4 regions of the Vibrio sp. 11986-1-5 genome follow, and region 1 is predicted to be linked to each of the others. Evidence: predicted binding sites of a transcription regulator. Region 1 holds the regulator's gene; each other region holds the start of a gene.
The links. The regulator CRP, encoded in region 1, controls carbon source genes, mostly activating them, when cyclic AMP is high. The targets are predictions, from matches to a motif close to TGTGANNNNNNTCACA.
Positions count from the first base shown of each region.

Region 2: a site for CRP is predicted at 5,111-5,126, ahead of mlc (sugar metabolism global transcriptional regulator Mlc). Genes of this name have one in related genera too.
Region 3: a site for CRP is predicted at 5,919-5,934, ahead of AACS00_RS14385 (CTP synthase). Genes of this name have one in related genera too.
Region 4: a site for CRP is predicted at 6,014-6,029, ahead of dinG (ATP-dependent DNA helicase DinG). Genes of this name have one in related genera too.

Region 1 is NZ_CAWNVW010000051.1:97,013-104,844, forward strand. Features, by position in the region: gene AACS00_RS13460 (ABC transporter ATP-binding protein) at 1-18, shown strand, start outside; gene AACS00_RS13465 (TIGR02444 family protein) at 15-485, shown strand; gene AACS00_RS13470 (hydrolase) at 511-1,479, shown strand; gene AACS00_RS13475 (YheU family protein) at 1,550-1,759, shown strand; gene AACS00_RS13480 (phosphoribulokinase) at 1,855-2,724, shown strand; gene crp (cAMP-activated global transcriptional regulator CRP) at 3,016-3,648, shown strand; gene AACS00_RS13490 (DUF1338 domain-containing protein) at 3,746-4,540, opposite strand; gene astD (succinylglutamate-semialdehyde dehydrogenase) at 4,632-6,092, opposite strand; gene astA (arginine N-succinyltransferase) at 6,112-7,131, opposite strand; gene AACS00_RS13505 (aspartate aminotransferase family protein) at 7,229-7,832, opposite strand, start outside.
Region 2 is NZ_CAWNVW010000053.1:38,456-46,287, forward strand. Features, by position in the region: gene AACS00_RS15360 (tRNA-uridine aminocarboxypropyltransferase) at 1-128, opposite strand, end outside; gene rrtA (rhombosortase) at 93-701, shown strand; gene sohB (protease SohB) at 722-1,783, opposite strand; gene AACS00_RS15375 (YciK family oxidoreductase) at 1,919-2,659, shown strand; gene AACS00_RS15380 (chemotaxis protein CheV) at 2,750-3,691, opposite strand; gene mlc (sugar metabolism global transcriptional regulator Mlc) at 3,818-5,035, opposite strand; gene pyk (pyruvate kinase) at 5,309-6,754, shown strand; gene AACS00_RS15395 (patatin-like phospholipase family protein) at 6,842-7,832, opposite strand, start outside.
Region 3 is NZ_CAWNVW010000052.1:41,362-49,193, reverse strand. Features, by position in the region: gene AACS00_RS14405 (inorganic phosphate transporter) at 1-593, shown strand, start outside; gene AACS00_RS14400 (TIGR04211 family SH3 domain-containing protein) at 824-1,432, shown strand; gene AACS00_RS14395 (multifunctional CCA addition/repair protein) at 1,504-2,718, shown strand; gene eno (phosphopyruvate hydratase) at 2,818-4,119, opposite strand; gene AACS00_RS14385 (CTP synthase) at 4,197-5,834, opposite strand; gene mazG (nucleoside triphosphate pyrophosphohydrolase) at 6,056-6,859, opposite strand; gene relA (GTP diphosphokinase) at 6,974-7,832, opposite strand, start outside.
Region 4 is NZ_CAWNVW010000011.1:376,148-383,979, forward strand. Features, by position in the region: gene AACS00_RS04680 (ABC transporter substrate-binding protein) at 1-605, shown strand, start outside; gene AACS00_RS04685 (ABC transporter permease) at 669-1,409, shown strand; gene AACS00_RS04690 (ABC transporter permease) at 1,412-2,089, shown strand; gene xthA (exodeoxyribonuclease III) at 2,191-3,003, opposite strand; gene rsmS (pleiotropic regulatory protein RsmS) at 3,000-3,161, opposite strand; gene priC (primosomal replication protein PriC) at 3,179-3,811, opposite strand; gene dinG (ATP-dependent DNA helicase DinG) at 3,814-5,886, opposite strand; gene AACS00_RS04715 (porin) at 6,436-7,395, shown strand; gene AACS00_RS04720 (DUF2057 family protein) at 7,468-7,832, shown strand, end outside.

The sequences.
Region 1 (7,832 bases):
GAATTTCATCAATCATGATACCAACACACGCGCATTCATCATTAACGTTAGAAGGCTTATGGCAATTTAGCCTTGACTATTATGCGGTTAATGAAGTGAAAGAAGCGTGCTTGTGTCTGCAAAACCAGTTTCAGGGGAATGTTAATTTACTCTTGCTGCTCAAATGGTTAGACGAACAACAACTCAGCATTAACGATTCAGAATGGCCACGCTTATTGGCGTGTTTAAATCATTCAGAAAGCTTAGTTCACTCTTTTCGTGAGTTGCGCCGTAAACTAAAGTCTCACCTATCAGAAACACTATACCGTGAAGCGCTACAGTTTGAATTACGGTTAGAAAAACAGCAGCAAGCAGAGCTGATCGCCTGCGTACAGGGGTTCCGATTATCCCCGACCAAAGACCTAGCGTTGACTGAGCGCTACTGTCGACAACTTGGCGCTGAGCATTTGATCTCTCTGTTCTCTACCTCGGTAAAACCAACATGATGATCATAAAGAATTGAGGTTTTTTATGTCGCCGTTTACTGCCGCGAATGGATTAACCAACCCACATTTACAAACTCTGCTACCGCGCTTAATTCGTCGAGCGGCTTGCTTTACGCCGGTTTGGCAAACTTTAACCACGCCAGATAACGATTTTCTTGATTTAGCATGGAGTGAGCCAGCTACCCCCGGTGTCGATAAGCCCATTTTTGTCTTATTTCACGGTTTAGAAGGCAGTTTTTATAGCCCTTATGCGAATGGTTTAATGGATGCGTTTGCTCGACATGGTTGGCTATCGGTGATGATGCATTTTCGAGGCTGCAGCGGAAAACCCAACCGCTTAGCTCGAGCTTACCATTCGGGTGAAACAGAAGACGCGCGTTTCGTACTTGAATACCTACGAGCACAATTCCCTCAGCGCACCATTATTGCGACTGGAGTCTCTTTAGGCGGTAATATGCTGGTCAACTATTTGGCGCGCTATCGGGATGATCCTATTGTCGATGCAGCCACCATCATTTCCGCACCACTGGATTTAGCAGCGTGTTCGCAACGTATTGAACAGGGCTTTTCAAAAATTTATCGCCGTTATTTACTCTCATCATTAAAAAATAATGCGTTAAAAAAAGCGCCATTGCTGCAAGATGAGCTAGGTTTAACCACGCAATGCATTCGTCAAGTAAGCAAGCTCTACCAATTTGATGATTTGATCACCGCACCGCTACACGGTTTTAAAGATGCTCAAGAATACTATCAACAATGCTCAGGCCTGATGAAATTAGGCGCGATTACTATCCCTACGCTGATCATTCATGCTGCCGATGATCCGTTTATGACTGAAGCAGTGATCCCGCGCGGCCCTTTAAACCCAGAGATTAACTACCAATTATTTGAACACGGTGGCCATGTTGGTTTTTTAACTGGCAGCTTAGGTCAACCTAGGTTCTGGCTTGAGCAGGCTTTGCCGAGTTACTACGTTGATTGGCGACAGAGATAAAAATTAGCGTCCTATTGCAGCGAAACATCGTAAAACAGAGATTATCAGTTCATAAAATCATGAGGTATTTATGATCGTTCCTTGGCAACATATCGCCAGTGACACTCTAGACAATTTAATTCGTGAGTTTGTCTTACGCGAAGGCACTGACTACGGTGAAAGTGAAATCAGCTTACAAGACAAAATCGATCAAGTCATCGCTCAACTGCGCAGTGGGCAAGCGATGATCGTCTATTCTGAGTTACACGAAACGATCGATATCAAAAGTACCGCACGCTGACGGCAAAAATCGGCGTTTTCTGCTGCGTTTTTTCCATGATATAGTGAAACCAGCCATGGGCTTTGCCCCTCAAGGATCAACAGACAAGGTATGTCATGTCAGCAAAACATCCCATTATTGCGGTCACCGGTTCATCAGGCGCTGGTACAACGACCACATCAGAAGCTTTCCGTAAAATGTTCAATATGATGAACATTAAACCCGCTTGGGTGGAAGGTGATAGCTTCCACCGCTTCACTCGTCCAGAAATGGATATTGAAATTCGTAAAGCAAGAGAACAAGGTCGACATATTAGCTACTTCGGTCCGCAAGCGAATGACTTCCCTGCTCTGCAAGATTTTTTCCGCCAATATGGCAAAACGGGCGCAGGACAAATCCGTCGTTATCTGCATACCTTTGACGAGGCCGTCCCCTATAATCAGATGCCCGGCACCTTCACACCTTGGCAGCAACTGCCTGATGATACCAATGTCTTATTTTATGAAGGCTTACATGGCGGTGTGGTCGACGGTGACATTAATGTCGCGCAACATGTCGATTTTTTAATTGGCATGGTTCCAATTGTCAATTTGGAATGGATCCAAAAATACGTGCGCGATACTCGTGATCGCGGCCATTCTCGTGAAGCAGTCATGGATTCTATCGTTCGCTCAATGGACGATTATCTGAATTACATTACCCCTCAGTTTTCGCGTACTCACATTAACTTTCAACGAGTGCCTACGGTCGACACCTCAAATCCTCTCAATGCGAAAGGCATCCCGAGTTTAGATGAAAGCTTTGTGGTGATCCGTTTACGCGGGATAAAGAATGTCGATTATCCCTATTTACTGGCAATGATTGATGGCTCGTTTATGTCGCGTCACAACACGATTGTGGTTCCTGGCGGCAAAATGGGCTTTGCTATGGAACTTATCGTGCAACCCTTACTCCAGCAATTAATTGAATCCGGAAAAATTGGTTGAGATTGCCTTATCTTGACCTGATGAGTAAGAAATTCGCATAATCGGTCAGGCTACGGTCTTATTAACACGATTACTTTTCATACCGTGATCATGTGCACGTTTTTGCGTAAAATATCCATGGTTTGATACGATTAAAATCAAGAAATCGCGTTCGAAAAAGGATACTATTCCTTACCGAACACAAGATAGCTTGCAGCCATTAGGAAGTCCTCTTATTCTAGTTAATCCATTAAGGCTTCGCTAAAATATACGGACAGCAGCGAGCGTACCCTGCAGAGGAAGTGAGATATTATGGTTCTAGGTAAACCTCAAACCGACCCAACACTAGAGTGGTTCCTTTCACATTGTCATATTCATAAGTACCCTTCAAAAAGCACGCTGATCCATGCGGGCGAAAAAGCGGAAACCTTGTACTACATTGTTAAAGGTTCTGTTGCGGTACTGATTAAAGACGAAGAAGGTAAAGAGATGATTCTTTCTTACCTTAACCAAGGTGATTTCATCGGCGAGCTTGGTCTGTTCGAAGAAGATCAAGAGCGTACCGCTTGGGTTCGAGCTAAATCCCCTTGTGAAGTCGCGGAAATTTCTTTTAAGAAGTTCCGTCAATTGATTCAAGTTAACCCCGATATCCTGATGCGTCTATCAGGGCAAATGGCTCGTCGCCTACAAGTGACCAGCCAAAAAGTCGGTGATTTGGCGTTCCTTGATGTGACTGGTCGTATTGCACAAACTCTACTAAACCTAGCAAAACAACCCGATGCAATGACTCACCCTGATGGGATGCAAATCAAAATCACTCGTCAAGAAATTGGTCAAATCGTTGGTTGTTCTCGTGAAACCGTTGGTCGGATTCTGAAAATGCTTGAAGAGCAAAATCTGATATCCGCACACGGTAAAACCATCGTGGTCTACGGCACTCGTTAACCTCTGGTTTAACATGCTTAAAGCCTGAATAAGCTACTTTAGTTCACCTAAAGTAGCTTTTTTGTTGTTCATTGTTGGCTACCCATTCCGTTTTTTACTAACGAAGATCGGTGCTTTCAAAGATTTTATCTGCTGAAGCTGCCACAAAGCCGCTATACAATTGACCGTTCGCCATTGGATAACGTTTAGCGAACTCATAAAAACCACCGGGGATCACTTCAACACCGTCGTTAAACGAGACTGGCACCTTATCAGCCATGGTCGAGGACTGTTCTAGTAACACTTCTGGTGTGCCCTTCACTTCACCGCCATTTTCATTGATAGTAAAGCCCGCCTGACGCAGATGATCATTGACCGCTTTCACTTCATTAAATGCCTTGAGCTGATTAACACTCACCGTAAAGTGATTGGCACCATAACCATGGGCGGCTAACCACGCCGCATACTCGCTTTCTTTGGCTAAGATTTGATAATCCACAAACGAGAGATCCCATAGACGGCCAGCATAAAGAAAGTCGACATCATCAAGGCGAGTCGTCTCGACTTGAGCCACTAACTTAGCCACGATCGATTGTAACTCTGCTGAGCACTCTTCGACCTTTAATTCACTAATAAATACCTTAGGTTGCTTAGGATCAGGATGCTCATAATGCTTCGCCACCAGCTTTTTGCTTTCAAACAGATAATCACCACAAGCAACGTAGCCTAAGGCCAGAAACGGCTTGGCCAAAGTCTCTATACCCAGTGGTGCTATATTAAAGGTTCGTAAAGCAATGTGGTCATTGATCAGTGCTTCGTCTTCCTGGAGCAAATGATGGACTTTTTCTGCCGCAGGGCAAAGACGCTGAATATAGTCATTCCATAAACATTGAAAAAGCGCACTTGGCGTCATGACGCCTCCTTGTCAGTGGGTGGATAACGCCTCTCGCGATAGAGACGTTATAGGTTAAACATTATCGACACGCTTTAGCTGTGTTGACGATTTAAGGCAAAACAACCCCTGGTGATAGTGTCGCGGGTAATTCTGTCGTTTGCCCTTCCATCGACGCCATTGGGTAAGCACAGTAATCCGCGGCGTAAAACGCGCTGGGACGCAAGTTACCTGACGCACCCGGCCCACCAAAGGGAGCATCGCCACTGGCTCCGGTAAGTTGACGGTTACGGTTAACGATGCCAGCGCGAATATGATCAATAAAATATCGCCACTCTTGATCGTCGGTCGACACTAACCCTGCTGATAGACCAAAGCGCGTATTATTAGCCAGCGCTACAGCTTGAGGCAGTGTTTGATAACGAATGACTTGCAATAATGGGCCGAAATATTCTTCATCAGGTAAATCATTAATCGCAGTGACATCAATAATCCCTGGTGTGACGAACGCCGCTTGTTGAGCCTTCGCTGTTAATAAACATTTTCCGCCTAACGCTTGTAAATTCGCTTGTGCCGTCAAAATAAACTCAGCGGCGGCACGTGAAATCTGTGGCCCCATAAAGGGGGCAGGATCAGCAAAAGGCTGATCAATGCGCAGCCGCTCGGTCGCTTTTAGCAGTTTATCGAGCAGCTGATCGCCTTTTTCCCCTTCAGGTAAATAAAGGCGACGAGCACAAGTACAGCGTTGTCCTGCACTAATAAACGCTGACTGAATAATGGTGTATACCGCCGCATCAATATCGCCATAATGCTCAGAAATCACCATCGGATTATTGCCGCCCATCTCCAGTGCTAACATTTTATCGGGTTGACCGGCAAACTGACGATGTAAGAGGTGACCAGTATTGGCACTACCAGTAAAGAGCAAGCCATCAATATTTTTTGATTGCGCGAGCGCAATGCCCGTTTCTTTCGCACCTTGCACTAGGTTAAGCACACCATCGGGCAATCCCGCCGCTTGCCACAATTGCATCGCTAGCTCACCAGTCCATGGGGTTTGCTCAGAAGGTTTAAACACCACTGTATTACCAGCCAGTAAAGCAGGAACAATGTGTCCATTGGGCAAATGAGCAGGAAAATTATACGGACCAAATACCGCCATTACGCCAAGAGGACGATGCCGCAATACAATCGTATTGCCTGCCACCTCACGTTGCTGCTGCCCAGTACGCTCATGATAAGCACGAATAGAAATCGCAATTTTACCAGCCATCGCCGCCGCTTCGGTGCGCGTTTCCCATAGCGGTTTGCCGGTTTCTTTGGCAATCACTTCTGCAATTTTTTCACTGTTGGCTTTGACCTGCTCAGCAAACGCCAACACTATTTGTTCACGCTCAGCAAATGGCCGATTTTTCCATGCGATGAATGCTTGGCGAGCCGCGCTGATCGCTTGTTCAACTTGCTCTGCCGTGGCGCTATTGCCTTGCCAAATCACTTGATCATCGTAAGGGCTGATTGAACTCAACGCATCGCCTTGTCCAGCAATCCATTGACCTGCTATCCACTGAGTCATTTTATCTTCCTTCTCTAAACTATTGAGCCAAAATTCTTAACCAATCCCCTTGGTCAACTTGTAATGCTTGAGCCACTTCGGGAGTAATCAATACCGTTTCTCGTTCAGGGTTATAGGCCGCTTTTTCAGCGGTAGCACGAAAATGAGTAAATGAGGTATTGCACATTAAATACTGTTGAGCACTGGAGTGACGGGCGACTTCCACTCTTGCTCGAACCGAATTACGTACCGATTCAATATTACGGACATCACATTCAACGGCTGGGCCAGCATCAAAAATATCGACGTAATTGCGACAAGTAAATCCTTCGTCTTCCAATAGCTTGAGGGCTGGACGAGTATTCTCGTGCACTTGGCCAATCACCGCTTGGGCTTCAGGACTGAGTAAATTGATATAAATCGGCAACTTGGGCATTAAGTCGGCAATAAAACCTTTTTTACCGATCCCAGTTAAATAGTCAGCCAAGGTAAAATCGATCGAAAAGAAATGCTCTTGCAGCCACTGCCAAAAGGGAGAATTACCGTCCGCATCAGAGACGCCTCGCATTTCAGCAAAGATGGTTTTAGAGAAACGTTCTGGATGCTCCGCCATCATTAAAAAACGACTCTTCGACATTAAGCGGCCATTTAAACCTTGGCGAAAGTGCTCTCGCAAAAATAAGCTGCAAATTTCTGAGCATCCGGTGTAGTTGTTACCAAAGGTGAGTAATTTGACGACATTGTTGACCCCAAGCTTATGTGAGGCATGGACAATGGTACTAATATGATAAGAATAAAAAGGGCGATCCCAACCAACCGCCGCTTCAATACCCGTTGTACCGGCAACCTCTCCGGTTACACTGTCTACACCGACCATTAAATAACCTTCATCCCCTGGTTGCGTCACGGACGGTTTGGCAAAGCTGTATTCTGAGTGTTCAATACGATTGGTGAGGAGTTCTTGATTAACGGGCAGTGACGTAAAGCCATGACCCGATTCAATGGCACAGTCATGAAGTGCCGGATAGTCAGACGTTGCAATAGGGCGAATAACTAGCATCAATATTCCCTCCAGATGCATAGCACTAGGCCAGTTTGGCCTAGCGAAGACAGCAAACACCCGCCGCTATCCATGGTGGGTGTGAATAGCAGAAAGACTACACGAGTGTTGCGATCGCTTGCTCGAGTTTAGCCAATCCTTGTTCGATTTCTTGTTGAGTGATCAATAATGAAGGCGTCATACGGATCACGTTCGGTCCCGCCACCAACAGCATTAATCCTTGCTCTCCAGCCGCTAATAAAATGTCTCGAGAACGGCCTTGCCACTGCTCATTCAGTGCTGCGCCAAGCAGTAAACCTTGACCACGAATTTCAGAAAACACATGGTACTTATCATTGATTTTGGTTAATCCCTCGCGAAACCAAGCTTCACGTTGCTTCACACCCGCTAAGGTTTCTGGTTGACTAACAATATCAACGACGGCCAGACCAACAGCGCACGCTAACGGGTTACCGCCATACGTTGAACCGTGGGTACCGACTTTCATATGCTCGGCAAGCTTATTAGTGGTTAACATCGCACCAATCGGGAAGCCGCCACCTAATGATTTCGCCGTACTTAAGATATCTGGCGTGACACCTAAGCCTTGGTAAGCATAAAAATGCCCCGTACGCCCATTACCGGTTTGAACTTCATCAAAAATCAGTAGCGCATTATGCTTATCACACAGTTCACGCACCGCCTGAACAAATTCTGGCGTT
Region 2 (7,832 bases), on a different contig from region 1:
CCTAATGGGCGATTCTGCTCGGTAGGATGCTGGAGTATGATAAGCTCAATGGCTGAATCTAAACGCACGATAGCAGAGCAAAAACAAACTTTATGAGCTTTACCACATTGAGAACAATATCGAGACATAGCGTGAATATCTACCTAGGGTTAATTTTGCTGAGCTTAGCCTGTTTGGGCTTGCAATTCCCGCCTTTTTCCGAGCTCAGCGCTTGGCAACTAACGTCGATTGAGCAGGGACAGTGGTGGCGGATCCTAACAGGAAATTTCACTCATACCAACTTTGCTCATTTAGGTATGAACCTCGCCGGTCTCTGGGTCATCGTCTTTTTATTTATGCCTAGCATCAAGTCACTATTCTTCGCCTTAATTATGCTGAGTTTATCGGTCGGGATAAGTATCTTTTTTACCGAGATGACGCTGTATGTCGGCTTGTCTGGCGTATTGCACGGTTTGTTTGCTTACTTTGCTCTACTAGAGTGGCTAAACGGCCGCCGCAGTAGCTTATGGCTAGTGCTTGGCGTCATCGCTAAAGTCGCTTGGGAGCAGTGGTTCGGAGCATCCATGATGACCGCTGAATTGATTCAAGCCCGAGTCGCCACCGAAGCCCATTTAGCAGGCACCCTAGGTGGACTGACGTTAGGTTTGATTCAGTTTCTGCTGATAAAAAAACGCCGCAACTTAAGTCGCGGCGCGGATTAGAAAACCAAGTTCTCTTTATATTACATCAAAGGACGCTGCCCACGGCTGAGCAATTTCAGCAGTACCGCATCCGCTGCTTGACTGGCCGTTCCGGCGAGCTTATCGGCAAGCTTTTTCTTACGCACATAACGCACTGCAAGAACCGTTTTTTCCTTGCATGCGTTGACGATCAAATCATCTGACGTGGCAATCTCATCCACTAAGCCTAATGCTTTGGCTTGACTGCCAAACCAATGCTCACCAGTGGCAACTTTGTCTAGATCAAGTGCTGGGCGGTGGTCACGGATAAAGTCTTTAAACAAACCATGGGTTTCTTCCAGCTCTTGCTTAAATTTCTCACGGGCTTTATCGGTGTTTTCACCAAACATCGTCAAGGTTCGTTTGTATTCGCCAGCGGTAAGCTGTTCAAATTCAATATCATTGCGTTTAAGTAATTTATGAAAATTAGGGATTTGAGCAATCACCCCAATTGACCCGACAATCGCGAACGGCGCGGCAACAATTTTATCGGCGATACAAGCCATCATATAACCGCCACTGGCGGCCACTTTATCGACGGCAATCGTTAAAGGAAGCTGAGCGGCTTTGAGGCGATCAAGCTGTGATGAGGCCAGTCCGTAACCATGAACCATGCCACCACCGGTTTCTAACCGAACCAGCACTTCATCGCCTGGTTGAGCCACGGCCAAAATTGCGGTCACTTCTTCACGTAATGAACTGACTTCTTTGGCGTCAATACTGCCATGAAAATCGAGCACGAATAGATGCGGCTCGCGTTTAGAGTCTAGCTCACCCTCTTTCTCTGCCTGTTTGAGTGCTTTTTGCTTGGCTTTTTTCTGCTCTTTTTCCGTTTTCTTCTCTGCTTTATCGCGTGCTTTCAAAAACGCTTCATCATGCAGATAAGATTCTAAACGCTCTACGGTTGCTTTATGTTGCTCGGTTAAGTCGGTGATTTCTAGCTCGCCTTTATTGGCGCCTGATTTACCACCACCCGATTTTATCATCACCAAGATCACGACTAACGCCACTAACACAGTGACAATCTTGGCTAGAAACAGCCCGTAATCTAATAAAAATTCCAAAGTGCTCATCCTCTTTAATACGAATTGGTGTATTGTAACCACCTTGTCACAAAGACTTAAAGTAAAACCTCATCTCGGACGGTTGAACTGCCAAAGTTGGATTAGATTCGAGATTATAACCAAAAGGAATCTGACGTGAATTACTCTGTTGCTGTTGATGCTTTACAAGATAAGGTTATTTTAGTCACCGGTGCCAGTGATGGTATTGGCAAACAAGCGGCTATCACTTACGCCGCCCATGGAGCAAGGGTCATTTTACTCGGCCGCAGCGAAGATAAACTGCAGCAAACCTACGATGAAATTATCAACGCTGGCTACCCACAAGCCTTAGCGATCCCCTTAGATATGCAACATGCCAGCAAAAACGATTATCAAGCCTTGATGCGCAAGATAGAGCAACAATGTGGTCAATTAGATGGTTTACTGCATAGCGCTGGGTTATTAGGCGACATCAGCCCGTTTGAAGCGATTAGCGAACACACTTACGATCAGGTAATGCAAGTCAATGTCAAAGCTCAACTTTTACTTACCCAAGCGGCTTTACCCTTGATTAAACGCTCGCCACAAGGCCGAGTTGTCTTTACCAGCTCGACGGTGGGTCACAGTGGCCGTTCAGGTTGGGCCAGCTATTCTATTTCAAAATTTGCTACTGAAGGGATGATGCAGATCCTAGCCGATGAGCTACGTGATACCCCATTACGAGTCAACGCGATTAATCCTGGTGGAACACGCACCGCCATGCGCGCCAAGGCGTATCCACAAGAAGATGCTAACCGCTTGAAAACACCGCAAGAGATCATGCCGCTTTATCTCTATTTAATGGCCAGAGAGAGCCAACACGTGCATGGCCAATGTATTGACGCACAACCGAAATAATCCACTTCAAACACATTCATTCGGAAAATAGAAACCCCGTCGCTAATTCGATATCAACGACGGGGTTTTTAGTCATTCATTATGCGCGGATCATAAGGTATCACGTAATCGGTCTTGTACCGCTTGCACCAGTAAATCAGGCTGGAATTTGGAGATGAATTTATCACAACCGACCTTTTGTACCATCGCCTCATTAAAGCTACCACTGAGTGAGGTATTCAGCGTAATGTACAAACTCGCCATGCGCGGGTCGTTACGCACTTCATAAGTAAGCTTATAACCATCCATTTCTGGCATTTCGGCATCGGTGATCATCATCAACAGCTCTTGATTGATATCTTTACCTTCATCACACCATGATTTTAGTAACTTCAAGGCTTCTAAACCATCCCAACACTCGATAATATTTAAGCCAAGTTGAGATAAAGTATCTTTAATTTGCTTACGGGCAGTGGAAGAGTCGTCAACAATCAAAATGTTACGCCCAACCATTTCACCTAATATGTCATGATCTAACACATGTTCAGAAATCGAGACATCATAGTCGATGATTTCAGCGAGCACTTTCTCTACGTCAATCACTTCAACAATATGGTTTTGATTTTGCTCTTTAATGTGCGTAATCGCGGTCAGGTAGTTTGAACGCCCAACCGACTTTGGTGGTGGCTGAATCTCGGTCCATGCGGTATTAATGATATTGCGTACCTGGCCAACCAAAAAACCCTGCACGGTACGGTTGTATTCGGTAATGATTAAGTTGTGCTCTTGATTGTCCAGCTTGGTTTCAGGAAAACCAATCGCTCGACGAAGATCAATGATCGGAACCGCAACACCTCGTAGAGAAGCAACCCCCATAATGTTCGGATGAGAACCGGGCATTTTAGTCGTTGGCGGTACCTTGATTACTTCACGTACCTTAAATACGTTGATCGCAAAAATCTGTCGACTATTTAAACTAAACAGCAACAGTTCTAGGCGGTTCTCTCCCACCAAATTGGTACGCTGATCGACCGTATTTAAGATACTCGACATAGAAAATCCCGCTAATAGAAAAGCACCATCGTTTACAGTATATACCTAAATTTCTGTGAGGCACTTGGGTAGATCATTAATTTAGGCGAACAATGTAAACTGTCGTGCAAAAAAAACGAAGAAAAATTATCCTTCAACCACTTTCATTAATAATAAACCATCGTAGAGCGCTTGCTTGATTAAAGCCGCTCCTGGCATTGTGGCTTGTTTATAAAAACGGGATTCAACCAACTGCAGATGTTGGTGATAGGCAGGAAGGCTTTGCTCTTCAATACAGCGCTGAATCGCAGGATACAACACCGTTTTTGCTTGATTCATCACCCCACCAATTAACACTTTGTCAGGGTTAAACAAATTGATCACTATCGCAATCGCAGCGCCTAAATAACGTCCGAGTTGCTCAATCACGTCTACGGCGAGCGGATCACCATTGGCAGCCGCCAAGCAAACGTCCTCAATCGAAATCGTCTCTTGTTCTGCTAATGACGACGGTTCTCCTTGAGCAATTCGTAACGACACCTGATCGCGAATCGCTTGCGAGCTCGCCACCGTTTCAAGACAGCCAATATTGCCGCAATGACAACGTTTACCTTGAGGATCAATTTGAATGTGCCCAAGCTCACCAATATTGCCATAGCGGCCTTGTAATACCCGACCATCAACGATAATCCCGGCCCCTAATCCGTGGTGAATAGAAATCAATATCGAATTATCGACATCTTGAGAGTGACCGAATAATTTTTCTGCCAAGGCCCAAGCTCGAGTATCATTCGCAACAAATACCGGCAACCCAGTAGCTTTATAAATCTCAGGACCTAACGCCAAGTTTTTCACATTATAATGGGGCATTTGTAATACCATGCCCTGCTGTGAATTGACTAAACCCGGCAGAGTAATCGCAATGCTTGTCACCCGATCTAATTGGGCGGCGTAGGTTTGAAAAAACTCTTCTATTTCAAATAATAATCGCGCCAAAACATCATCTTGATCGATTTCATGAATATCAATTTTGGTGTCAATCAATACCTCACCACCCAACTCATGCAACGCAATCGTCAGATAGCCTCGTCCCAAGCGCATGGAAAGAAATTGCCAGCCTTGATTATTGGTTTGCAGACCAACGGCAGGTCTGCCACGACTGATCGCTTCTTGAACCGTCGTTTCATGGATCAAGTGGGCATCAATTAATTCGCGAGTAATTTTAGTAATACTTGCCGGAGCTAATTCACTCTCTTTAGAAAGGTCAATGCGCGATATAGGGCCTTTTTGATCTATCAATTTATATACACGACCAGCATTGACCTGTTTAATATGATCAATATGGCCTGGTTGAGCCATATACATGGTGCACTCCAGATTTCAATAACCTGCCAATTTTTTTACTTTGCGAACTAATTGTGAAGCAACTTGATGTATAGCCGTGACAGCCATCACGCATATAAATTTGAGTTTGTGTTTTTAACCCCAAAACCACAGATTTCACCACCAAAAGACCCAAGATGGGTGTTGGATCGAGAAATCGTCATTTTTTTTCTAAACCCTCTATTTTTAGAGACTTAGGTCTATACTGAGATCCAATAGGTTGCACTTATTGGCCGGACTTTCAAGGAGAAAAATATGACCGCAGCGTTAAGAAGAACAAAAATTGTCGCTACATTAGGTCCATCAACGGATCAAGGTAGTGTGTTAGAAACGATTATTCGCTGTGGGGTGAATGTAGTCAGAATGAATTTTTCCCATGGCTCGGCAGATGATCACCGTTTACGAGCGGAAAAAGTTCGCGAAATTGCTCAACGATTAGGTCGACACGTAGCGATATTAGGTGACCTGCAAGGTCCTAAAATTCGAGTATCGACCTTCAAAGAAGACAAGGTTTTTCTCAATGAAGGCGACAGTTTCATTTTAGATGCCGAGCTCGGACTCGGTGAAGGCACACAGCACACCGTCGGCATTGATTACAAAGCTTTGCCAAATGACGTTGTGGCAGAAGACATTTTATTACTCGACGATGGCAGAGTTCAGTTGCAAGTCACCGCTGTACAAGGAAGTAAAATCCACACTACCGTTCTTATCGGCGGACCATTATCCAATAATAAAGGCATTAATAAAAAAGGCGGTGGCCTTTCTGCTGAAGCCTTAACAGAAAAAGATAAGCGAGATATTGTGCTGGCAGCTGACATTGGCGTCGATTATTTAGCGATCTCTTTTCCACGCAATGGGAAAGATATGGATTATGCTCGGCGTTTAGCTCGCGAAGCCGGACTGAATGCCAGATTGGTGGCCAAAGTTGAGCGCGCAGAGACCGTCTCTTGTGATGAAAATATCGATGATATTATTCGCGCCTCTGACGTCATCATGGTTGCACGAGGCGATCTTGGAGTAGAAATTGGCGATCCAGAATTAATCGCGGTGCAAAAGAAACTGATTCGTCGTTCTAAAGAGCTCAATCGCATCGTCATTACAGCCACACAGATGATGGAATCGATGATAACCAACCCGATGCCAACTCGGGCAGAAGTGATGGACGTAGCAAACGCAGTACTCGATGGCACTGATGCGGTCATGCTTTCAGGGGAAACAGCCGCAGGTAAATACCCAGTAGAGACCGTCAAAGCTATGGCCGAAGTCTGTGTCGGCGCAGAAAAAATGATTGAAGCCAGCCAACAAAATTATCGTATCGATCGCGCTTTCCAAACCGAAGAAGAAACAATAGCGATGTCGACCATTTATGCCGCCAATCATCTTGAAGGAGTCACAGCGATGGTCACGTTAACGGAGTCAGGGCGAACTGCGCTAATGACCTCACGCCTTAACTCGATATTACCTATCTTCGCCATGTCTCGTAATGAGCATGCTCTGAACCGTTGCGCGCTCTATCGAGGGGTAACGCCATTCTATTTTGATAGCAACCATGGTCAGGGAGCGGAGGTGGCTCAAGCCGCCCTACAAGCCCTAAAAGACAAAAAGCTCCTCGAGTTTGGCGATCTGGTGATCATTACTCAAGGTGATATTATGGATGTAGAAGGAACCACCAACTGTATGCGGATCTTGCCGGTATTTTAATCTGAGCGGTAGGTACAGGGAACGTACCTACCCGAATGACATTGAGTTTTATATGGGGAAAAAAAATACCAATAAATCACTCTCCTCCTATTGATCGCCATAAAAAGGATCAATGACAGGAGGATTAGCACGCTGAGTCACGAGTCGCTTAGCCTGTTCAAAGGTTTCAATAAATCGGTAGCCAGCTTGTAGACCTAACTCGTAGTCATAAAGCAACGCTTCCTGACTACTGAGTAAGGAACTTGATTTCAGTGGCTCACTTGGCACAATTTGTAAAATAAATGCATCATCTGGTGGTGTATGAAGAAAGTCACTGGTCAATGAATAGGTTTGATAATGGACCATCAACATATCTGCGAGCCCCGCATCGAATTTATTGCCTAATAAATGACTTAACCGATAAATATTGTCAGCCCCAAACAGCCAGCGTCCTCCATTTAACACATCGAGATGTTTTTGCTCTTTCTTGAGCTGTTGAGCCTTGGCGATTTGTTGTTGAAGAAAACCACTCCAATCTTGCTTCCACTGCAACATTTTATTTTGCCAATGTTGCTGGATATGATTCACCGATTCACGTAACCATTTAACCTGAGAATCAGACTCTTGCTCTGCTAATGCATTTTGTTGGTCTTCTTCCTCTAACGTTTCAGTCCGAATGACCGTGATAAAACGTGCTTCTTGACGCCAAGCCTGTTGAACGGGGATGGATGCTGACACTCCACCATCAATATAGCAATGTTGACCTAATGAGACCTCTTGAGTATATAAGCCTGGAATCGCGCAGGTAGCGATAAGCACTTCTCGCCAATCGTCACCCAACATCGGAAAATAAGCATCGGTTAATGACTGAGCCTCCGTCACCGCAGCAAAAGCTTGGCGCTGGCCCAAGACATGTCGCCCCATGTCCAAATCTAAACGATAAGGATAATCGCTGATTTTATCGAGCGCCCAGTCTAAATTCATGTATTGTTTACGTCGAATATAACTGAATAAATGAAAAAATTGCGGATCGGTGGTTAGCTCGAGAATGAAAGCTTTACCTAAACCGTGCTGACGACATAGATAGGAACAAAGATTT
Region 3 (7,832 bases), on a different contig from region 1:
TGGTTTCAGGCATCGTCATGGTTATTGGTTATCTGTACATTTATAAGAAATTTGCCGATACCGAAGAAAACCATGGTTTTTCTAACGTTGAACGTATTTTCTCTGTTTTAATGGTCATTACTGCCTGTGCGATGGCGTTTGCTCATGGCTCAAACGACGTAGCCAATGCAATTGGTCCTCTAGCGGCTGTTGTATCAACCGTGGAAAGCTTAGGTAATGTCGCGTCTAAAAGTGCGATTGCTTGGTGGATATTACCACTTGGCGGTATCGGGATTGTGATCGGCCTTGCGACACTGGGACATAAAGTGATGGCAACCGTCGGAACGGGCATCACGGAGTTAACACCGAGTCGTGGTTTTGCGGCGCAGTTAGCGACGGCTTCTACCGTGGTACTCGCATCTGGCACTGGATTACCTATTTCAACTACGCAAACCTTAGTTGGTGCGGTGTTAGGGGTCGGTTTTGCGCGCGGAATTGCAGCACTTAACTTAGGTGTAGTGCGTAACATTGTTGCCTCATGGATTGTCACCCTACCAGCGGGCGCCCTACTGGCTGTTCTGTTCTTCTATGCGATTCAAGCAGCGTTTACTTAATCAATTCGTCAATCCAATGTAAACGGATTGTCATTATTGACTCAAACGCACAGAAAGGGAGGCTCAGCCTCCCTTCTTTGTTGCGCCGCACGCAGAAAGTTTTTACTATTTGTAAAACAAACCTTAAGACTGATAATACAGTCGTACATAACCCTATTGCGCGTCCATCAACGGAATGAGAAGATTCAAAACTCTCAAGCGCAATATTGACCATAATTAAGGGATCTACCGTGAAAAAACTCATCTGCATGGTGCTATTTTCTTTATTAGCAGCACCAGCGCTCGCTCAAGACCGTTATGTCGCAGATAAACTGTTTACCTATATGCATTCGGGCCCAAGTAACCAGTTTCGTATTATTGGATCGATTGATGCGGGAGAGAAAGTCAAACTGCTCAACACCAATAAAGAGACTGGTTACAGTCAAATTGTCGATGAACGAGGACGTAATGGTTGGATAGAAAGCCGCTTTGTAACTCGTGAAGTCAGTATGGCAGTTCGTCTGCCACAACTTGAAAAAGAACTTAAAGAAGTAAAAAACCAACTCGCCAATGCTCGCCAAAATGCCGATAGTGAAAAAGCGGGACTGGTCGATTCACTCGAAATTCGTAACAAACAAATCGCCGAGCTAGAACAAAGTTATGGTGATATCAGTCAACAACTGATTGCTTCACAAACTGAAATCCGTGAACTGCGAGCTCGCCTCGATACCCAAAAAGAAGATTTACTCTTAAAGTACTTTATCTATGGCGGTGGCGTTGCTGGTGGAGGCTTATTGTTTGGCCTAGTGCTGCCACACATTATTCCTCGCCGTAAGCGTAACCCTGCCGGATGGGCATAATTGCACGATTAACGGTCACCGAAGGTGGCCGTTTTTTTCTTCGCACCTATTCATCTCAGTAAGGAGTCTTAGTGCAAGTTTATCTCGTCGGTGGCGCGGTGCGCGATCAATTACTCTCTTTACCTGTACATGATCAAGATTGGGTGGTCGTAGGCAGTAGTCCAGAACAGATGCGCCAAGCAGGCTATCAAGCGGTCGGTAAGGATTTTCCTGTCTTCTTACACCCGAAGACAAAACAAGAGTATGCTCTGGCTCGTACCGAGCGTAAAACAGGGGCTGGCTATACAGGGTTCGCTTGTTATTACGCCCCGGATGTGAGCATTGAAGAAGATCTCGCTCGACGCGATCTGACTATTAATGCCATAGCACAAGATAACACTGGTAAGCTGATCGATCCCTATGGTGGCCAAAGAGACTTGCATAACCGTCTATTACGCCATGTTTCTGATGCTTTTATCGAAGATCCACTTCGTGTCCTTCGGGTCGCACGTTTTGCCGCAAAGTTAGCACACCTTGGGTTTACCATTGCTAGCGAGACCATGCAATTAATGACACAGATCGCTCAATCAGGGGAACTCGAGCATTTAACAGCCGAGCGCATCTGGCAAGAGTGGCATAAATCACTTTCCACCGCCAATCCAGAGGTCTTTCTCTCTACACTGCGCGAATGTGGGGCTTTGGCGATCATTCTACCAGAGATTGACCGCTTATTCGGTGTCCCACAACCCAAACAGTGGCACCCTGAAATAGATACTGGAGTGCACACGTTAATGGTCGCCGCACAAGCGGCAACACTCTCTCCCTCTATTGCGGTGCGTTTTGCTGCGCAAGTACATGATGTCGGTAAAGGCGTAACACCGCAAAGTGAATGGCCAAGCCACAAAATGCACTGTCATACCGGGGTTAAGATTATTAACGCGTTATGCGAACGTATCCGTATTCCTAATGAGTGCAAAGCGCTAGCATTATTAGTCTGTGAGCAGCATTCAAACATTCATCGAGCGGCAGAGCTTAAAGCGATCACCAAACTTAAAATACTCGACAAACTCGATGTCTGGCGTAAACCAGAACGTTTATATGATGTTTTACTCTGTTGTCAGGCGGATCACGCAGGTCGATTAGGCTGTGAAGGGAATGCTTATCCACAACGTGATCTCTTTCTTAATGCTTATCAAGCGGCTCTAAGCGTCGAGGTACAGCAGGTGATCGCTGATGGTTTTCAGGGTAAAGCTATTAAAGAAGAGCTTAACAAACGGCGAATAAAAGCCATTAGCGCGGCGGAATAAGCCCTACTCTACCGGCCTTGTTCCTATCTTCAATATAAAAAAACGCCCTGCTAGGCAGGGCGTTCTCTAAGCAATGCTACTAAGCCGTATCCAAAAGGATTACGCTTGGCCTTTCACTTCTTTTAGACCGTTGAAAGGAGCACGACCAGCGAGTGCTTCTTCGATACGGATCAATTGGTTGTATTTAGCAACACGGTCAGAACGGCTCATAGAACCCGTCTTGATTTGACCTGCAGCAGTACCTACCGCTAGATCAGCAATCGTTGCATCTTCAGTTTCGCCTGAACGGTGAGAGATAACTGCAGTGTAACCAGCATCTTTCGCCATCTTGATAGCTGCCAATGTTTCAGTTAGAGAACCGATTTGGTTAAACTTGATCAGGATTGAGTTAACAATACCTTTCTCGATACCTTCTTTCAGGATCTTAGTGTTAGTTACGAATAGATCGTCACCCACTAATTGTAGCTTGTCACCAAGTAGTTCAGTTTGGTGCTTAAAGCCAGCCCAATCAGACTCATCAAGACCGTCTTCGATAGATACGATTGGGAACTTGTTCGCTAGTTCAGCTAGGTAATGGTTAAACTCTTCTGAAGTGAAGGTTTTACCTTCACCTTTCATGTTGTAGATACCAGCTTCTTTATCGAAGAACTCAGATGCAGCACAGTCCATCGCTAATGTGATGTCTTTACCTAACACGTAACCTGCAGCTGCTACCGCTTCTGCGATAACTTCTAGCGCTTCAGCGTTAGATTTTAGGTTAGGAGCAAAACCACCTTCATCACCAACAGCAGTGTTGTAACCTTTAGATTTTAAAACTTTAGCTAGGTTATGGAACACTTCTGCGCCCATACGTACCGCTTCTTTTAGCGTTTTTGCGCCAACAGGTTGGATCATGAACTCTTGAATATCAACGTTGTTATCAGCGTGCTCACCACCGTTGATGATGTTCATCATAGGTAGAGGCATAGAGAACTGACCAGGAGTACCGTTCAATTCAGCAATGTGCTCATACAAAGGCATACCTTTAGCGGCAGCAGCTGCTTTCGCGTTCGCTAGTGACACAGCAAGAATCGCGTTTGCACCAAATTTAGATTTGTTTTCAGTACCATCAAGGTCAATCATCACTTGGTCAATCGTCGCTTGGTCTTTTGCATCTTTACCGACAAGAGCATCGGCAATTGGACCATTAACTGCAGCAATCGCTTTAAGAACACCTTTACCTAGGAAACGAGACTTGTCGCCGTCACGTAGCTCAAGCGCTTCGCGAGAACCAGTAGAGGCACCAGATGGAGCAGCTGCCATACCAACGAAACCGCCTTCTAGGTGTACTTCAGCTTCTACCGTTGGGTTACCACGTGAGTCGATGATTTCACGACCTAGAACTTTAACGATCTTAGACATTAATGTTTCCTCTCATTGAATTTAAATGTCAAAACTAAAAGGATAGCCGCACAACTTAAGCCGCTATCCATATCCTTTTACTTCAATTCACCGCGTTGGAACTGACCGGCTGCTTTCACAAAACCTGCAAATAATGGATGACCATCACGAGGCGTTGATGTGAATTCTGGGTGGAATTGAGCCGCAACAAACCATGGATGAGCAGGGTTTTCAATCACTTCCACCAGTTTCTTGTCAGCTGACAATCCAGACACTTTCAGGCCTGCTTTTTCAATTTTTGGACGAAGATGGTTATTGACTTCGTAACGATGACGATGACGTTCATGAATCGTCGCGCTGCCGTAAAGCTCATAAGCTTTAGTGCCTTTCGCCAAATGGCAAAGCTGCGAACCTAGACGCATGGTGCCGCCCAAATCGGAACTTTCGGTACGCTCTTCTACGTTACCTTCACCATCAACCCATTCGGTAATTAAGCCTACCACAGGGAATGGGGTTTCTTTGTTAAATTCTGTTGAATGCGCGCCTTCCATACCGGCGACATTACGTGCGTATTCAATCAACGCCACTTGCATCCCTAGACAGATACCTAAATAAGGGACATTATTTTCACGTGCATATTGAGCGGCAAGAATTTTACCTTCAATACCACGATCACCAAAACCACCAGGAACCAAAATAGCATCTACGCCTTGTAAGATTTCAATGCCTTTGGTTTCAACATCTTGCGAATCGATGTATTTGATATGCACGCTTAAACGATTTTTAAGACCTGCATGTTTCAGTGCTTCGTTAACCGATTTATAAGCATCCGGTAACTCGATGTATTTACCGACCATACCAATCGTGACTTCACCTGTTGGGTTAGCATCTTCATAAATGACTCGTTCCCATTCAGTAAGATCGGCTTCTGGAGCGGTAATACCAAAACGTGCACATACCAAGTCATCTAAACCTTGTGACTTGATAAGCTGAGGGATTTTGTAGATTGAATCAACATCCTTCATCGAGATAACGGCTTTTTCAGGCACATTACAGAACAGAGCTATCTTCTTACGTTCATTCGCTGGGATCACTCGATCACTACGGCAAACAAGGATGTCTGGTTGAATACCAATTGAGAGTAATTCTTTAACCGAATGTTGGGTTGGCTTGGTTTTTACTTCACCAGCAGCAGCAAGATAAGGCACTAACGTTAGATGCATAAACATCGCACGCTCGCGACCCACTTCAATGGCTAATTGACGAATGGCTTCCATAAAAGGTAAAGACTCGATATCACCCACGGTACCGCCGACTTCAACAATTGCGATTTCATGGCCTTCAGAGCCAGCAAGAACACGATCTTTGATCGCATTGGTAATATGAGGAATAACCTGAATCGTTGCACCTAGGTAATCACCACGACGCTCTTTACGCAATACATCAGCATAAACACGACCAGCAGTAAAGTTATTGCGCTTGGTCATTTTGGTACGAATGAAACGTTCGTAGTGACCAAGGTCAAGGTCAGTTTCAGCGCCATCTTCCGTGACAAACACTTCACCATGTTGGGTTGGGCTCATTGTGCCTGGATCAACGTTGATGTAAGGGTCAAGCTTCATCATGGTCACTTTAAGACCACGAGCTTCTAAAATCGCCGCAAGCGATGCTGCTGCAATACCTTTACCTAGAGAGGATACAACCCCGCCAGTAACAAAAATATAATTTGTTGTCATGTTTAACCTGAAATTGGTTGAATGAGGGAAATGGATTTCTTCTGGACGGGATAAAACTATACCAGAACCCATTTATCGCCACAACGTGAAATCTATCACACTCAGTTTTTTATTTTTTGCTTCAAATCAAACAGATTGAAGTCGGTGCTTTTTCTTTGCTCACCATGGTTGATTAACTCGCTCAAAATGACGCAGTAAGAAGATCCATGCGATACATGGAGTCAACGAACCTTTCGCTCTTGTCTTTTTACTTGTTCCCATAACGCATCTAACTCATTTAATGTCAGGCTGGTTAACGGTTGCTGAGCTGATGATGCTAATTGCTCTACAGCTTGAAAACGACGTACAAACTTATGATTGGCTTTATTTAAGGCCAGTTCAGGATCCTTACCTAAATGACGAACCAAATTCACCGTCGCAAACAGTAAATCTCCCAGCTCTTCCTCTAACTTTTGCTCATCAACGGGCACTTGCAGTGCTTCCGTCATGACTTCATCCAACTCTTCCTGCACCTTCTCCGCCACAGGGCCGATACTTGCCCAATCAAAACCAAATTGAGCGCATTTTTTTTGGATTTTGTTCGCGCGAGACAAAGCCGGTAACGCCTGTGGTACTGAGTCTAGAATACTTTGTTCTGTTTTGCCTGCTTGCTGCTTTTCTTTACGTTTTTCGGCTTGCCAATGGGCGTTGAGTTGCTGCTCATCGGCAAACTTGGCGTCAGAAAAAACATGCGGATGACGGCGAGTGAGCTTTTCATTAACGGTGTCTACCACATCAGAAAAATCGAACAAACCTTGCTCTTTAGCAAGCTGGCTATAAAAAATCACTTGGAACAGTAAATCACCGAGCTCTTCTTGTAAGTTGGGCCAATCTTGCTGGACAATCGCATCGACGACTTCATAGGTTTCTTCGATGGTATGCGGAATAATCGTCTCAAAGGTTTGTTGTTTATCCCATGGGCAGCCATGCTCTTTATCACGTAACTGCGCCATAATCTGTTCAAGTTGTACAATAGGATGAGACATATTTTCTCTTTCTTGATACGTCATAACGAGGTCAATGAACATCATCGCACCTCGTTATTGAAGGGTGAATCAACAACATTACGCTATCGCGATTCGCACTAATGGTCGCGGGGCTTAACCCAATCGTTTGACGAGCATGACATCTTTGATCTGCTCTGTGCGTTTGATGATCCGCTGTAGAACTTCAACACTGTTCACCTCTAACTCAAAGTCCATGATCGACAATTGACGTTTATAATCACTGCGACTTTTCATGCTGATCACTTTCACTTTCTCGTTAGCCAGTAATGTGGTGATGTCTTTTAATAATCCACTACGCTCCATCGCTTCAATACGTAACGTTAAGCGATAAGTTCCAATAAAACCTCGTCCCCACACGGTATCAATGATTCGCTCAGGCGCATGGTGAATCAGTTCTTCAAGTTGCTCACAATCGCTACGATGTACCGAAATACCACGCCCTTGAGTGATGTAACCACGAATGTCATCACCAGGGATCGGCTGACAGCAACGAGCAAGATGGGTCATTAAATTATCTACCCCTTGCACCACGACTGCATCCTTATGAGTGGTTTGAGTCGTTGTCGCTTTTACTTCACCCGCTAATTTTTCTAAGGCGAGTTTATCCTCTTCTTCAGCGGTAGGCTTGTTAACTAAGGCATTGATATGGTTGATTATTTGATTGATGCGTAAATCACCACTACCGACACCCACATACAACTCATCGGCACTGTTAACATTGAAACGCTTTAATGCGTACGCTTCAGCGTCTTTTAACTTAGCACCAATTTTTGCTAATTCATTTTCGAGAATTTCACGTCCCGCTTCGAGATTTTTTTCTCGGCTCTGTTTACGGAACCAAGCATTAATTTTAGCGCGAGCTCGACCAGAATGAACAAAGCCTAATGACGGGTTTAACCAGTCACGTGAAGGATTTGGCTCTTTGGCGGTAATAATTTCGACTTGGTCACCC
Region 4 (7,832 bases), on a different contig from region 1:
TTTGTGCTGAAATGCAAGTGGAATGCGTGATTATTCCACAAGATTGGGATGGCATCATTCCGTCACTATTAGCTCGTCGTTACGATGCCATTATTGCGGCGATGTCGATTACTGAAGAGCGTAAAAAGCGTGTTGATTTTACAAAAAAATATGCGCAAATCCCGAATCGTTTCATTGCTAAAAAGGACGCTAATCTTGATTTTACGCCAGAAGGCCTAAAAGGAGTACGCATCGGTGTTCAACGAGCCACCACGCATGATAAATACCTAACCGATAACTATGGTCGTTCAGTCAATATCGTTCGATATGGATCATTTGATGATGCGTATCTTGATTTAGCGAATGGACGAATTGCTGCAGTATTGGGCGATGCTTCTGCGCTTGAAGAAGGGATGCTTAATCGACCAGGAGGCGACGGTTATGAGTTTGTCGGACCTTCATTAACCGATCCTAAATGGTTTGGAGAAGGGATGGGGATCGCAGTTCGTAAACAAGATAAAGCCCTAACCGAACAACTTAACCGTGCGATAGCGTCGCTGCGAGAAAAAGGCATTTATCAACAAATCGCGGCACAATACTTTAGTTATGATGTTTATGGTGAGTAACCACGAAAACCTATGCAATTGGGGGGTGAATTCGCCCCCATATTTTGAGCAAGGAAGGCGTAAATGCTCGATCTTCAAGGATATGAAATAGCTATTTTGCAAGGCGCGTGGCTGACGATTCAAGTGGCATTATGGTCACTGTTATTAGCGATGATACTGGGCATGCTCGGTGCATTAGCTAAGCTAGCGCCATACCGTTTTGCAAGAAGTATTGCCACGTTGTACACCACGGTAGTCAGAGGTATCCCCGATTTAGTCTTAATGATGCTGATTTTTTTTGGTGGGCAAATCTTATTAAATAACAGTTTATTTGCCATCAATGAATGGCTTAATTCACTCTTATTATCGCGCAATCCCGATCATCGCTGGATCTCTTATCTACCGGACTATATCAATGTCAGCCCATTTATTGCAGGAGTGTTGACGATAGGATTCATCTTTGGGGCTTACATGGCAGAAACCTTTCGCGGCGCGATGATGGCGGTCGATAAAGGTCAGCTAGAGGCGGCTAAAGCGTATGGTATGAGCGGGTTGCTCACTTTTCGCCGAATTCTGTTGCCACAGATGATACGACATGCACTACCTGGTTTTGGTAATAACTGGTTAGTCTTGTTAAAAACCACTGCATTGGTCTCGATCATTGGTTTAGAGGACATGGTTCGAGTCAGTTCATTAGCCGCCGGTTCAACGCAAATGCCTTTTACTTTCTATTTATCTGTTGCCTTGATTTTCCTATTTTTCACCAGCGTTTCCACCGGATTACTAAAGTGGGTTGAGCGTAAATTTACTATCCAAACGAGGTAGCGATGGATTTTTCAGTCATTTTACAAAGCTTACCTCTGTATTTTTCTGGGTTATGGACCACAGTTTGGCTGGTAGGGTTATCTTTAGTGATCGGCTTGGTTGTGGCTATTCCCTTAGCGATTGCTCGAAATAATTCGCTGTGGGTGATATGGATGCCCGCTTGGTGCTATATCTATTTCTTGCGTGGCACTCCACTGTTAGTGCAACTGTATTTGATCTATTACGGCATGGATCAATTCTTCCCAGTAAAAGATACCTGGTGGGAACATGCTTGGTTCTGTGCTTTGGTTGCCTTTATTTTAAACACTTCCGCTTATACTGCCGAGATTATCCGTGGCGCTATTAATGGTCTATCGAAAGGAGAAATCGAAGCGGCAAAAGCTTATGGCATGAGTCCATGGTTGACCTATCGGCGGATCATTTTACCCAGTGCATTACGTCGGGCGCTCCCTGCGTACAGTAATGAGGTCATTTTTATGCTGCACGGCAGCGCGGTGGCTGGCATTGTGACGATACTTGATCTTACGGGGACAGCTCGTTTAGTCAGCTCTCGCTACTATGCCCCTTTTGAAGCGTTTTTAGTCGCTGGACTGTTTTATTTATTGCTGACATTTTTGATTCTATGGTGCTTCAAGTGCGCCGAAAAGCGTTTCTTGGCTTATTTAAGGCCGATCAGTTAGCGCTAAATAAACGCTGATATAGGCTTTTCGTCGATCAGATGCTCTACTATCAGAGGGTAATTTACTCGGTGACTGTTCATAGCAAGTCACCGAGTAAATGATTAATTACGCTTAAATACTGCCCAAATCGGCGCATGATCAGAGGGCTTGTCAATCGCTCGTAGTGGATAATCAATATCGGATTCAACACAGTCTACAGCGAGTGAAGGTGTCGCGAGAATGGTATCAATACGCAGGCCACGGTTATCATCAAATCCTCTAGAGCGGTAATCAAACCACGAAAATTTATCTTCAACGCTGGGATGAAGTTTACGGAAAGTGTCCTCTAATCCCCAATCCAGTAAGCGTTGTAGCCATTGACGCTCTTCCGGTTGGAAAGAGCATTTCCCTGTTTTTAACCAACGTTGACGGTTCACTTCACCAATACCAATGTCTAAATCGATAGGACTGATGTTGATGTCACCCATCACAATGATCGCTTCATCTGGTGTGTGATAGTCAGTGAGATAATTCATTAAATCTTGATAAAATTGACGCTTATAAGGGAACTTGGTTTCGTGATGAATATTATCTCCTTGTGGGAAATAACCGTTCAATACCGTTACTTTATCGCCATTCTCATCAAGAAATGTGCCGATAATCATTCGTTTTTGGTGGTCGTCATTGTCCGTCGGAAAGCCTTTTTGAATCGCTAGCGGCGGCTGTTTACACAATAATGCAACGCCGTAATGGGCTTTTTGACCATGAAAATAGACGTGATAACCCATCGCCTCTACCGCTTGGACAGGAAAAGCTTCATCGTGTACTTTGATTTCTTGTAAACCAATAATATCGGGTTGATGTTTATCGATCAGGGCTTGCAGTTGATGCAGTCGTGCGCGCAATCCATTGATATTAAAACTGACAATTTTCATTTCTCTTCCTTTAATTTACTTTCAAGGTCGCGTTTTACGTAATCGAGAGCGAGTAAGGCAGTGCGTGGATCCACCTGATTCGATTCGAGAAGATAGATAAGATCGACGGCCAACTTAATTTCATCGGGCGCATCATCTAAAGTTGGGAGAGGGGGCATATCTCGTTCTCATCGTTCTATTGTGAGCCGTTATTCTGCAGGTTAATCAGTTGCGCTTCAATGATCGCTTTCGCTTGTTGGCAACGGTTAAGACGCTGTTTGGCTAAAGATAGGGCTTGTTGTGCCTGTGGATAGTAGCGTGCTGAGGTTTGTTCAAGTTGATATTGTCGATTAAGTACCAGCGTCAATAGACGCTGTTCCCATCGTTGATGCTGGATTAACTGTTCGGCTAATTGAGATTCACTCATATCCTTAGCTAAAGTAAGACGTTCGCTGTCTAGCCCATCGCGTTGCAAAGTATTCTCCCATTCGTCAACCACGCGTTGCAACGCCTCTAATTGAGTACATAAACGATCGCTTAGGTGTTGTACTTGCACTAGGTTGGGATTAGATTCACAGCAAGTTTGGCTCAACTGAGAGAGCGTGTGTTGTGTTTCATGTACACATGACTTCAAGGAGTATACGTTTTTCTTAAACAATTGACTGTCGAACCAGCGCCTTGCCTGATGACGATATTGTTGGTCGATAAGTTCGCTATAACACATTAAGCGTTGCAGTCGTTTAGTCGCCGATCCTAACCGGTCATCGTTAGTGATAGGTTTACGGTGAGTCAATCGTTTAGAGCGAGCAGGGAATAACGGTTTCACCATGGTTATTCAATAATTCTTTGAAAGGGGGGAAGCGCATCCAAAAGTGCTTTACCGTAGCGTTTAGAAACGATACGTCGGTCAAGCAGGACTACTCGGCCAGAATCACTTTCTTTACGCAATAATCGCCCCACGGCTTGAATTAATTTTTTACTCGCCTCAGGGACACTAATTTGCAAGAAGGGATTACCCCCGCGTTGCTGAATATATTCAGCATGGGCTTGTTCAACGGGAGAACTAGGCACAGCAAAAGGAATTTTGGTTATGATGACGTTTTGTAAAAGTTCACCCGGAAGGTCCAGTCCTTCCGAAAAGCTACCAGTACCAAAAAGGATGCTGGTTTTACCGCATTGCACGAGCATTTTATGTTTATTGAGCAGTTCAGTTCTGGATGTTGTACCTTGCATTTGCCAATCCCAAGCTTTTTTTAGAAATTTTTTGCTGATTTTTTGCTCAACTTCTTTCATTTGCCAGTAAGAAGCAAACAGGACCAAATTGGCTTGATTAGGGACAATGTACTGATGAATCTTTTCGACGAGATGATCGGTATATTGTGCCGCTTGCGGCTCATAATCCATCTTAGGGATCAATAGCTTGGCTTGGTTTTGATAATCAAACGGCGACGATAAGGCTAAAAATCGTACGCCATCTTCTGGCTTTTCACTGATCCCGGCCTGACGACAAAAGAAACTGAATGAATTTAAGGCTCGCATCGTCGCAGAAACCAAAATGGCCCCAACACAGCGACTCCAAATTTTTTGATCCAACTGCCAACCAATTTCAAGAGGTGAGACATTAACAATATAGTCGCCTTCTCGTTCATTATGGATTGCTAACCAGCGCGCGAGAGGGGCTCCTTTTTCTCGTTTAGGCTCAGCCATTAATTGCCAAACTTGGGCGAGTTTTTCTAAACGTTGTAAGAAGAAACCTAATTCGGCGAGAACAGGCTCAGCTAAACGGCTGGTCAGTTCACCGTCTTTGACACGTTCGGCGATTAAATCCGTAATTTTGCTCACGGTTTGGTTGGCTTTTTGAGAATGCAGCTTAAGTTCTTTGGCTTGTTCTTCAAGCCAGCTAGGCAGTTCACCATGTTCAAATCGCAGCACATTCTCTTCAAAAGCGCTGGCATCAAACTGATTTGGTAGTTGATTGAGGAGCGGGATCAGTTGTTGCAAGGCGTTACGGGCTTCATTTTCAAAGCGTGCGACTCGTTTGGCATCCGCTAGCGATATCGCGCGCGCGAGCGCTTGATTGAGCTTTTCTAACCAACTAACGCTGCCTTTCATACTGGCTGAGGCTGAGGCATGTTCACGAGCGACATGAGGCAGATGGTGCGCTTCGTCAAACACATAAATGGTATTTTCTGGTTCAGGAAGAATCACACCGCCACCTAAATCGGCATCGGCCATCACCAAGCTGTGATTGGCGATAATGACATCGGCTTTATCCATTTCTGAGCGAGCTTTTTGAAAAGGACAATCTCGATGAGTGGCGAAGCTACCATTACAACTGTGTTTATCACTGACAATAGTTGACCACACTAAATCAGAGATAGAGCTTGGCCAACTGTCTCTATCACCATCCCATTGACCGTTTTTTAGCTGTTGATAAAGCGTCTGCAACTGTTCAGTGTCTTTTGCTGTTGGTTTACTCTCAAACATCGCTAACTGATTGTTATCGTGACCACAAGCCACCGCCAATTTTTCGGTGCAGCAATAACGTTGTCGGCCTTTGGCGATCAGTATAGAAAAGTTTTGATCGGTGATGCGGCGATACAGTGGCAAATCTTTGTGCATCAACTGTTCTTGTAAAGCAACGGTTGCGGTGGATATCACCACTTTACGTTGATTAAGTAGTGCAACGGGTATAGCGGCCATTAAATAAGAGAGTGATTTACCAATCCCAGTTCCTGCTTCTGCAACGATCATGCGGGTTGAAGCGTGATATTGACCACAGAGTGTTTTGGCAATTTCTGCGACCAGAAAATTTTGTGCGCGCCGAGGGATAAAATTATCCAACTGATGGTGCAGGTTTTGGTAACTGGTACGAATGGATTGTTGAATTTTTGTGGTTAACATAACTGGACCTAAGTAGCAGGAGCAGGATAGTAACACAGCTTTTTGGATGAGCGGTGGGGAATTTTGTTGGATGAAATCGAAAACTTTGCCGCCATGAGTCCGATAATTGCCTGCTTTTAAATCAATTCTAGATCTTGCTCACAAAAAAAAACTGAACCTTCATACACTTAAGATGTTCAAGATGCATTTTAGTTTTTAATGCTTTTTGTTTTCTTAAATTTGGCCTACTAATCTGAAAGTAAACTTTAATTTAGATTTAAATTCTAATTATTGGTGTGTTGTTAAACTATTTAACATTTATTATTAATTATATTTTCCACCTTCAATGCTTATTAATAGAGTGGGATTTAGATTTAACTTGTTGTTATTTAATGGTTTATTTTGTTTTTATAAATATTTTTTTTCATATTTGACATGCGCCGTATTCTTTTGCAATCTAAAGCTCGAATTTAGTGGCGATGGTAACTAACCGCAGAGTTAGCCGACCATCTTCTAAAACTAAGGGAACCGAAACGGAATTCCCATACTAAGAAAAGGCAGTGGATTATTATGAAAAAAACTCTAGTCGCACTACTGGTTGCCTCAGCAGCAACGTCAGTAAACGCAGCAGATATCTACAAATCAGACGACGTAACTGTTGATTTCTACGGTCAACTTCGTCAGCACGTTGAGTTTACAAACAAAAAAGACGCAAACGGTAACAGTGTCGATCCTAAAATCGACCAAGGTTCTTCACGTGTCGGTGTAAACCTCACTTACAAAGCCCTTGAAGAAGGTTTGGACGTTGTTGCTAAAGTTGAGTACCGTGTTGGTGAAAGCTGGGAATTGCGTCAGCACTACATCGGTATGAGTTCAGAGTACGGTGTAATGACCTACGGTAAACATATCCCAATCTATGATGATGTTTACGGTGCTGAATATTCGTACCATTATGGTTTGGCGCCATATCGTGGTGGTCTGGATACTAAAGAAAACTTTTGGCAAAGCAGTGCAATTAAATACCAATTGGATCTAGACAATAGCTGGGTGAAAGCACAATACAACCTAGCTGAGAATAACACCAATGCTGAGTTGTTCGAGATCTACGCTGGTACCACTTATGATTCATGGGCTCTGCATATTGGTGGCGCTTCGATGACTGACAAAGTTGGCGTGAAAAATGTTGAGTCTACTTACTTTGAAGCGACAGCTGAGTACCTACTAGGTAAAGGTAAAGTTGGTTTTACTTATGCTTATAACGAAGATAAGAACAAACTGACTGATGGTAAAGTGAAATCTAACGGTTTCCATCTAGGTGCTAAGTACGAAGTTGCTCCAAAAACCTCGCTTTACGGTGGTGCGCAATTTATCGACGGTAAGAACGATGAAGCAGACATTACTAACCTATATCTAGGTGCTGAGTACATGTTTGCTAAATGGGCACGTACTTATGTTGAATACGGTTTCAACGATACTGACGACGTGAAAAACGTAAGCAGCCTTGCTATTGGTGCTCGTGTTTACTGGTAATTCATAACGTTATCGTTACTATAAGCCCAGCTATGCTGGGCTTTTTTATGTTTTATGGGAGAAACTATCGTAATGACGACTTATATCAATCTAATCTGGCGTGGATGCTTACTGGCTTGCAGTATGGTTAGTCTGGCTCATGCTCAAGTACAATTAGTGGTGCCTGAGGCGATTAACTTATCCGTCGTCAATTTAGAAAAACCGCGGCTCGAAGGTGGGTTATTTAGTAGCAATAAAACGCTGGTTTTGCCTAATGGGACGCATCAAATCGCTTTTCGTTACTCCCAGCCATTTGTGAATCGCGATACGGTAGAGACGGTCAGCAGTGAATTAGTCATCGTGCGCTTTAATGCTGAAAATCAAGAGCTAACATTTCAGGTGCCCGATTATCGCAACGCCCAGCAAGCACGAAGAGAGATTGATCAGTTTACTTGGCA